Regions from separate parts of the Shinella sp. Sh6 genome, predicted to be linked through region 1. Evidence: predicted binding sites of a transcription regulator. Region 1 holds the regulator's gene; the other holds the start of a gene.
The links. Region 1 encodes LexA, which represses DNA repair genes until DNA is damaged. Its sites were predicted from a motif close to TGTTCNNNNTGTGTTCNG; they were not measured.
Positions count from the first base shown of each region.

Region 2: the regulator LexA is predicted to act here: its motif matches at 1,454-1,471, upstream of ACZ5TO_RS09900 (ATP-dependent helicase).

Region 1 is NZ_AP044005.1:1,569,575-1,574,243, reverse strand. It holds gene ACZ5TO_RS07755 (molybdopterin molybdotransferase MoeA) at 1-931, shown strand, start outside; gene lexA (transcriptional repressor LexA) at 1,027-1,749, shown strand; gene ACZ5TO_RS07745 (ComEC/Rec2 family competence protein) at 1,740-4,193, opposite strand; gene gltA (citrate synthase) at 4,502-4,669, shown strand, end outside.
Region 2 is NZ_AP044005.1:2,032,514-2,037,182, reverse strand. It holds gene ACZ5TO_RS09900 (ATP-dependent helicase) at 1-1,412, opposite strand, end outside; gene ACZ5TO_RS09895 (efflux RND transporter periplasmic adaptor subunit) at 1,687-2,853, shown strand; gene ACZ5TO_RS09890 (efflux RND transporter permease subunit) at 2,853-4,669, shown strand, end outside.

The sequences.
Region 1 (4,669 bases):
CGCGCCGCTGCCCGCCTTCGCCGATACCGTCCTTCTCCAGGAGGATGCCGAAGTGCTGGAGGACGGCCGCATCCGCACGACCTTCCTGACGCCGAAAGGCCGCCACATCCGCCCGCGCGGGCAGGATTTCTCCGAAGGCGAGATCGTGCTGAAGGCCGGCGACGTCCTCGATGCCGGCCGCCTGACGGTCGCCGCGGCGATGAACCATCCGGACCTGACGGTCTATGCCCGCCCCCGCGTCGCGCTGCTGGCGACCGGCGACGAGCTCGTGCGCCCCGGCACGCCGCCCGGCGAAAGCCAGATCGTCGCCTCCAACACCTACGGCGTCGCGGCCCTTGCGCGCGAGGCGGGCGCGGAGGTGATCGACCTCGGCATCGTCGCCGACGACAGGGAGGCCATCCTCGCCGCGGTGCGCGAGGCGCTTTCGCGCGACATCGACGTGCTGGTGACGCTCGGCGGCGCTTCGGTCGGCGATTTCGACCTCGTTCGGCCCGTGCTTGGCGAAGCCGGCATGGAACTCGACTTCTGGCGCATTGCCATGCGCCCCGGAAAGCCGCTGATGGTCGGCCGGCTCGGCGATATCCGCGTCGTCGGCCTGCCGGGCAATCCCGTGTCCAGCCTCGTCTGCTCGCTGCTCTTCCTCGAGCCGCTCGTGCGGCGTCTGGCGCATCTTCCCGCCCGCAGCCGCCTGTGCCCCGCCGTCACCGCCGTTCCGCTCGGAGAAAACGACCACCGGCAGGATTATGTCCGCGCGCGTGTCGAGCGCACTGCCTCCGGCGCGCTCTCCGTCACGCCGTTCGACAGGCAGGATTCGTCAATGATGAAGATCTTCGCCGCGGCGGAAGGCCTGCTCGTGCGCCCGCCGGGCGCGCCTGCCGTGCCCGCCGGCAGCCCCTGCGACGTCCTGCTCCTGCGCGATCCCGAGGCCTGAACAGTCATATTATTGTTCAGGAAGCCCTTGCGGAACACATGCGGAACGGATAGTGTCTGTTCTGGATTTGTTTCACGATTCTCAACGGGGATGCCATGCTGACGCGCAAACAACAGGAACTCCTCCTGTTCATCCATGAGCGTATGAAGGAATCGGGCATTCCTCCATCCTTCGACGAGATGAAGGACGCGCTGGACCTGGCGTCGAAATCGGGCATCCACCGCCTCATCACGGCGCTCGAGGAGCGCGGCTTCATCCGCCGCCTTCCCAACCGGGCGCGGGCGCTGGAGGTCATCAAGCTGCCCGAGGCCTATTCGACGAGCCTCCAGCCCCGTCGCGGCTTCTCCCCCTCCGTCATCGAGGGAAGCCGGGGCAAGCAGCAGGCGCCGGCCGCTCCCGCCGCGCGCACGCCGGCCGTGCCGGAGATTTCCACATCCGTTTCGGTGCCCGTCATGGGGCGCATTGCCGCCGGCGTGCCGATCTCGGCCATCCAGAACAACACGCACGACATCACTGTGCCCGCCGAGATGATCGGCAGCGGCGACCATTATGCGCTGGAAGTGCGCGGCGATTCGATGATCGAGGCCGGCATCCTCGACGGCGACACGGTCATCATCCGCAATGGCAGCACCGCCAATCCGGGCGAGATCATCGTGGCGCTTGTCGACGACGAGGAAGCGACGCTGAAGCGCTTCCGCCGCAAGGGCGCCTCCATCGCGCTCGAAGCCGCCAACCCGGCCTACGAGACCCGCATTTTCGGCCCGGACCGCGTGAAGATCCAGGGCAAACTCGTCGGCCTCATCCGCCGTTACAACTGATCCTCCGCCTGCCCGCTTGCCGGAGGCTCGAAGCGGCCGGTGCGCCAATCGTAGGTGCGATGACGCGACCAGGGGCGGTCGACGCTTTCCACCGCCTGCGTGACATGGGCCTGCGCAAGGCTTGATGCTTCCGGCCCGGTCGCTGGCCCGATCTCCAATGCGCCGCTCCGGCGCAGATGCCGCGCCGTCACCAGCCTTGCGCCGGAGCGGCAGGCGTCAAGCCTCAGGGCATAGGGCACGACGACGAGGTCTGCGGCATCGCAGGCCGTGCCGAGGAAGGCCGTGTCCTCCAGCGCGACGATCCGCCAGCCGCTGGGCGAGACCGCGGCGCAGAAGGCTTTCGCCTCGCAGACGAAGGCGTTGCTGCTTCTTGCTGCGGCAAGGGCGGACGCCATTGCCGTTCCTGCCTTTTCGCGGTCGGCCTTTCGGCGCGGCCTTTTGCCGGTGACCTCGGGCTTCGAGGTGTCCTCCACGGCAAGGCCCGCGGTCCTGCGCAGGGCTGGCTTTTGCGGATCGGCGAGTCGCAGCGCCCTTCGCCATTGCGACCAGATGAAATCCGGCGGCCGCGCGCGGTTCGTCGATACGCTTTCCTTTCCCAATATGGCGACGAGCCGGCCGTCCTCCGATACGAGCACTTCAGGCGCCCGCCCATCGGTCCGGAAGGCAAGGACGAGGCCGAGGAGGGCGAGCGCCGTTCCGGCATGGCGAAGCCGCGTGCGCAGGAGGCAGACGAGGCCGCCGCCGAGGGCGATCAGCAGGAAAGCGGCAAGCGGGATGCGGCCGGTGACGATCTCGCCCTTCCAGCCGGCCACCCATGCCGAGAGCGCGATCATCCATTCGATGCCCTTGCCCATGATCGCGAAGGGGATGGCATCGAGCCCGAAGGGCATCAGCAGCACGGCGGCAAGGCCGAAAGGCATGACGATGGCGCTGATGACCGGCATGGCAAGGATGTTGCCGGCAAGCCCGTAGGCCGGGATGCGGTGGAAATGGCCGACCGAATAGATGAGCGTCGAAAAACCGCCGATCAGCGATGAGAGAAGAAGGCCGCCGAGGAAGCGGCCGGCCGCCCCGCCGAGAAGCCGGAGCCGCCCTCCCCGGCTCTCCCTGCGCACCGGCCGCTCGCGCCAGGCGGCATAGCCGGCGATGAGGCCGAGCGTTGCGGCATAGGACATCTGGAAGCCCGGATTGGTGACGGCAGACGGCGTGACGGCGAGGATGAGGATCGCCGAGAGCGCGACATTGCGCAGGCTGATGGCGGACCGGCCGAAGAGCACGGCCACCAGCATGACGCAGATCATGATCCATGAGCGCACCGCCGAGATCGCCCCGCCCGAGACGAGGATATAGAGCGTGACCATGACGAGCGCGCCGGCGGCGGCGAACTTCTTGGCGGGATAGCGCTCGGCAAAGCCGGGGATCAGCGCCATCAGCATGCGCGCGCCGACAAGGAAGGTGCCGGCCGCCAGCACCATGTTGAGCCCGGAAATGGCAAGCACATGGGCAAGGCCCGCCTGCCGCAGCGCCTCGACCGTTTGCGGGCTGATCGCCCGTTCCTCGGCCGTCACCAGCGCGGCGGCGATCGCGCCCGCATCGCCACCGATCCGGCCGCGGATATGCTCGGTGAGGTTGTCGCGCCAGCCGGCGATCATCTGGCGGAACCGCGCTTCGAGGCCGGGTTCGGAGGCGGCCGCCGCCAGCGGCGCGCGGTAGAAATAGCCGACTGCGCCGGTTCCCGCGAAATAGGCGTCGAAGGCGAAATCGTTGAGGCCGGCGAGCGCGGGTCCCGAGGGCGGGCTGAGGCGGGCCCGCCCGGCAATGCCGCTGCCGATGGGGATCGGCTCGTGGCGGCTTCGGGCAAGGACCGTCACGATGCCCGGCTGGCGCTTCAGCACCGGATCCGCCGTGCGCTCCAGCGCGACGCGGTAGCGGATCGCCCCGCGCCCGTCGGCTTCGCGCGACAGCACGCGCCCGGTGATCTGCGTGGTGACCGGCGCATCGAGGAGAACGGTATCGAGCCGGGCGCTTTCGGCCGCGGCAAGCAGCATGCCCACCGGCACGAGGAATGCCGCCCCCGCCGCAAGCGCCGCCCAGTCCTCCCGATGGCGCAGGCGCAGCGCCGGCCAGAGTGCGGCGCAGGCGAAAAGGAGGATCGTCGGGAGCGAGGGATCGGAAGCCGCCGAAAACCAGAGGCCCGCGCCGATGCCGAGGAAGACCGGGACGAAGAGGAAGAAGTGCCCGTGCGCCCTTTCCCGTGCAAAGGCATCCGCCACCGCCTCGCGCCCTGCAAGGCGAAGCGAAAGGTCAAGCAAGGCCCGCCGCAGGAAAGCCGGCACGGTTCGCGCGGGCGCCTGCACAGGCAGCGGGGCGGCGTCGGCTGGCAGGTCCCGCCAGGCGAGCGCCTCGGGCATGTCCCGCCGGTCTGCGATTTTCCCTTCGGCCATGATCCCGGCCTCCACCGTTCACCCCGCCACTGTGCAACCGAAAGGCGGGAACTTCAATCCCGGGTTGGCGCGCCAGATACTAAGCCAGACAGAAAGGATGCCACCTCCGCAATATGGCGGGCACGCGCAAAGGTTGCTTGCAACTTCGCCGAAAGGGTAGATATTGCGTTGCCGGAAAACCCGTTTCCGCATTGCACAATTTGCCTTTCGTCTTGCTTGGCAGGGCATGGCAAATGGGCTAGCAGATTCAACGTGTGCATGACTGCGGCACGATATCGTGCCACCATTCGAAACAACGGAGAAACGTGATGACAGAAACAAAAGCGGACGTATCGATCGGTGGCAAGACAGTCGAACTGCCGACGCGCTCCGGCACGATCGGTCCCGATGTGATCGACATCGGCACGCTCTACAAGAACACCGGCGCCTTCACCTACGACCCGGGCTTCACGTCCACCGCCTCGTGCGAATCGAAG
Region 2 (4,669 bases), 460 kb from region 1:
ACGATGCGCTCGAAGGCGAGGTCGTCGGCCGGCTGGCTGACGAGGCGGAAATAGGCGAGCGCGTCGCGGATCTCCAGCCGCTCGTAGAAGCGCGGGCCGCCGATGACGCGGTAATTGAGGCCGAGCGTGACGAAACGGTCTTCGAATTCGCGCATCTGGAAGGAGGCGCGCACGAGGATCGCCATGTCGTTCAGCTTGTGGCCCTTGCGCTGGAGCTGCTCGATCTCCTCGCCGATGGCGCGGGCCTCTTCTTCCGAATCCCAAGCCGCATGGACGACGACCTTGTCGTCGTCCGGGTCGCGCCGGTCGGTGAAGAGCGTCTTGCCCAGCCGGTCCTCGTTGTGCGCGATCAGATGGCCGGCCGCGCCGAGGATATGGGCGGTGGAGCGGTAGTTGCGCTCCAGCTTGACGACCTTGGCGCCGGGAAAATCCTTCTCGAAGCGCAGGATATTGTCCACCTCCGCCCCGCGCCAGCCGTAGATCGACTGGTCGTCGTCGCCCACGCAGCAGAGGTTGACGAGGCTCGCGGCCGCACCGCGCCTGTCGGCGCTGGCTTCCGGCGTGCCCTTCGGTCGCTGCGCCAGAAGCCGCAGCCACATATATTGGGCAGTATTGGTATCCTGATACTCGTCGACGAGGATGTAGCGGAAGCGCTGGTGGTATTCGGCGAGCACGTCCGGATTGGCGCGGAACATGCGGATCGGGTGCAGCAGGAGGTCGCCGAAGTCGCAGGCGTTCAGCGTCTTCAGGCGGTTCTGGTAGGCGATGTAGAGCTCTCGCCCCTTGCCGTTGGCGAAGGCCCGCGCGTCGCCTTCGGGGATCTGCGCCGGGTCGAGGCCCTTGTTCTTCCAGCCGTCGATCATGCCGGCGAACTGCTTTGCCGGCCAGCGCTTGTCGTCGATGCCTTCCGCCTGGAGGATCTGCTTGATGAGGCGCACGACGTCGTCGGTGTCGAGGATCGAGAAATCCGAGCGGAGGCCGACGAGCTCGGCATGGCGGCGCAACAGCTTGACGCCGATGGAGTGGAACGTGCCGAGCCAGGGCATGCCCTCGACGGCGCCGCCGACGAGGAGGCCGATGCGCTCCTTCATCTCGCGGGCGGCCTTGTTGGTGAAGGTCACGGCGAGGATCTGGCTCGGGAAGGCCCGGCCGGTCGCAAGGATATGGGCGATGCGCGTCGTCAGCACGCGCGTCTTGCCGGTGCCGGCGCCGGCGAGCACCAGCACGGGGCCGTCGAGCGTTTCCACCGCCTCGCGCTGCTCGGGATTGAGACCGGCAAGATAGTCCGGCGCCCGGTGTGCGTCTCGCGCCGCCATGGCGCGCGCGGCGATGCCGCCGGCGGGCTTTGCTGGCCTTGCGGAAAGCTGCGGGTCCTCGTCGAAGAAGGGAATGTCGTCGTAACCGCTGATCATGCGGCTCAATGTAGTGATTCGGGACCGAAAGGCCAGTTTTCCGTTCTGCTTTTATTCCCGGGGTGCTAGATTATGAGGACGGCGGCCGGCGGCGCGACGGCGGGCTGCCGGAAGAGGGCGGCCTTTTCTTACGGTTCGGTAAGGCAGGGGGCCGCCAATCTTACAATTCCGTAATGATCGCATTCTTTCATTGTCCGTTCATTCTCAAAGCGGGATAGTTGGTCTATGTCGCGGTGCAGTACGTGACGGTTCGCTTCCATCGGAGAAAGATTGCATGCGGGTTTGGAAACAGCTCCTCATCGGCACCGGCGTCATCGCGGCCGGGGTTCTGCTTTGGGGTCGCTTCGTGCCCGGGGCGAACGACATGCTGGAGGCTGCCGGCCTTCCCGGCAAGCTCGTCGCCGCGATCGCGCCGGCCGGTGAGGACAAGGCGGACGGCGGCCAGAAGGCGGGCGGGCGCCGCGGCTTCGGCAACGGGCCGACGCTCGTGGCCACCAAGCCCGTCGCCATGGCCGTCGTCAACGACCGGCTGAATGCCATCGGCGACGGCGAGGCGATCCGCACCGTGACCGTGACGCCCTATGCGACCGGCAACCTCACGGACGTGCTCGTCCAGTCGGGCGAGCGCGTGGAACAGGGGCAGGTCATCGCCCGGCTCGACAGCGAGGAGCAGAAGATCGCCGCCGACCAGGCGCGCGTGGCCCGCGACAGCGCCGAGCAGAAGCTGAAGCGCGTCCAGAACCTGCGCTCCTCCACCAGCCTCGCCGAACTGCAGGATGCGGAAACCGCGGTGAAGGCGTCGGAACTTGCCCTGCGCAATGCCGAGCTTGCCCTCAGCCGCCGCGACATCACCGCGCCCTATGGCGGCGTGGTCGGCATCATCTCGGTCAATCCGGGCGACTACGTCACGACCTCGACGGCGATCGCCCGCATCGACGACCGTTCGGAAATCCTCGTCGACTTCTGGGTGCCGGAGCGCTTCGCCACCTCCGTGCGCGTCGGCGGCGAGGTCTCGGCGACGGCCGTGGCGCGGCCGGGCGAGACCTTCTCCGGCACGGTGCAGGCCATCGACAACCGCATCGAGCAGGAAAGCCGCACCCTGCGCGTGCGCGCCCGCATAGCCAATCCCGAGGACGTGCTGCGCGCCGGCATGTCCTTCCAGGTGACGATGCGCTTTGCCGGCGACCTTTATCCGAGCGTCGATCCGCTCTCCGTGCAGTGGAGCGCGGACGGCTCCTACATCTGGCGCGTCAAGGGCGACAAGGTCGAGCGCGTGCCGGTCCATATCGTCCAGCGCAATCCCGACATGGTGCTCGTGAAGGCGGAACTTGCGGAAGGCGACCAGGTCGTCACGGAAGGCGTGCAGACCCTGCGGCCCGGCGGGGCCGTGCGCAAGGTGGCCGAAGGCGAACAGGCGCCCGCGGCCACGGAGGGCTCGTGATGTCGGGGGAAGCCACCGGCCACAACGATACCGGCAAGGCGGGCTTCACCGCGCTTTTCATCCGCCGGCCGATCTTCGCCCTCGTGCTCAATACGCTGATCGTCGTCGCGGGCCTTGCCGCCTTCAAGGGCGTCGAGATCCGCGAGCTTCCCTCGGTCGACCAGCCCGTCATCAGCGTCACCACCAATTTCGACGGCGCCTCGCCGGAAACGGTCGACCGCGAGCTGACCGACGTGATCGAGGGCGCGGTCTCGCGCGTCCAGGGCATCAAGGACATCTCCTCCGTCTCCTCCTTCGGCCGCAGCCGCGTCACGCTGCAGTTCTCCGACACGACGGACGTGAACCAGGCCGCGAACGACGTGCGCGACGCGCTCGGCCGCGTGACGAACCAGATCCCCGACGGCGCCGACGATCCGCGCGTCGTCAAGGCCGATGCGGACAGCCAGCCGATCATGCGCCTTGCGCTGACCTCCGACACGCAGTCGCTGGAAGACCTGACGCTGCTCGCCGAAAACGAGATCACCGACAGGCTCGCCTCCGTTGAAGGCGTTGCCGACGTCGTGGTCTACGGCGACCAGGAGAAGATCTTCCGCGTCGACGTCGACCAGTCGAAGCTCGCCGCACGGGGCCTCACGGTCGCGGACCTGCGCAATGCGCTCGCCACCGCCGCCTTCGACGTTCCGGCAGGTTCCCTGAAGAGCCAGAGCCAGGACATCACCGTGCGCGCGACGGCGGATCTCGTCAAACCCGCCGATTTCGAGAACCTGATCCTGAAGAACCGCGTGCGCCTCGGCGACGTCGCCATGGTGACGCTCGGGCCGGACGAGGGCTCGACGGCGCTGCGCTCCAACGGGCGGCAGGGCATCGGTCTCGGCATCATCCGCCAGGCCCAGTCCAACACGCTCGACATTTCCGCCGGCGTGAAGCAGATGGTCGGCCAGCTCGGCAACGTTCTGCCGGAAGGCACCCAGCTCAAGATCACCAGCGACGATGCCGTCTTCATCGACGGCGCCATCCACGAGGTGGAGATCGCGCTCGTCGTCGCGGTGCTGATCGTCACGCTCGTCATCTACCTCTTCCTGCTCGACTGGCGCGCGACGCTGATCCCGACGATCAGCATGCCGATCGCGCTCGTCGGCACCATCGCGGCCATCTACATGGCGGGCTTTTCCGTCAACATCCTGACGCTGCTCGCCATCGTATTGGCGACCGGCCTCGTGGTGGACGACGCCATCGTGGTGCTGGAGAACATCGTGCGCCGGCGCGCCGAAGGCCTCAAGCCGCGGGCGGCCGCCATCCTCGGCACGCTGGAGGTGTTCTTCGCGGTGGTCGCGACCACCGCGACGCTCGCCGCCGTCTTCGTGCCGCTCTCCTTCCTGCCGGGGCAGGCGGGCCGGCTCTTCCGCGAGTTCGGCTTCGTGCTCGCCTTCGCGGTGCTGCTCTCCTCCTTCGTGGCGCTGACGCTCTGCCCGATGCTCGCCTCGCGCATGCTGACGAAGGACGTCAAGCACGGGCATACCGGCGTTCTGGCGCGCATCGGCGCGGCGGCATCCGGCTTCTACCGGCGCACGCTGCGGGCCTGTCTCGGCGCGCCGCTCATCGTCTTCGTCGTGGCGCTGCTCTTCACGGCGGCGGGCGCGACCTCGTTCTTCACCATCAAGTCGGAGCTGACGCCGAGCGAGGATCGCTCGATGGTCATGCTGCGGGTCAACGCGCCGCAGGGCGTGTCGCTGGAATATGCGCAGGACCAGATGAAGCTGATCGAGAACAAGCTGCGCCCGCTCTACGACAGCGGCGAGATCGTCAACATCTTCTC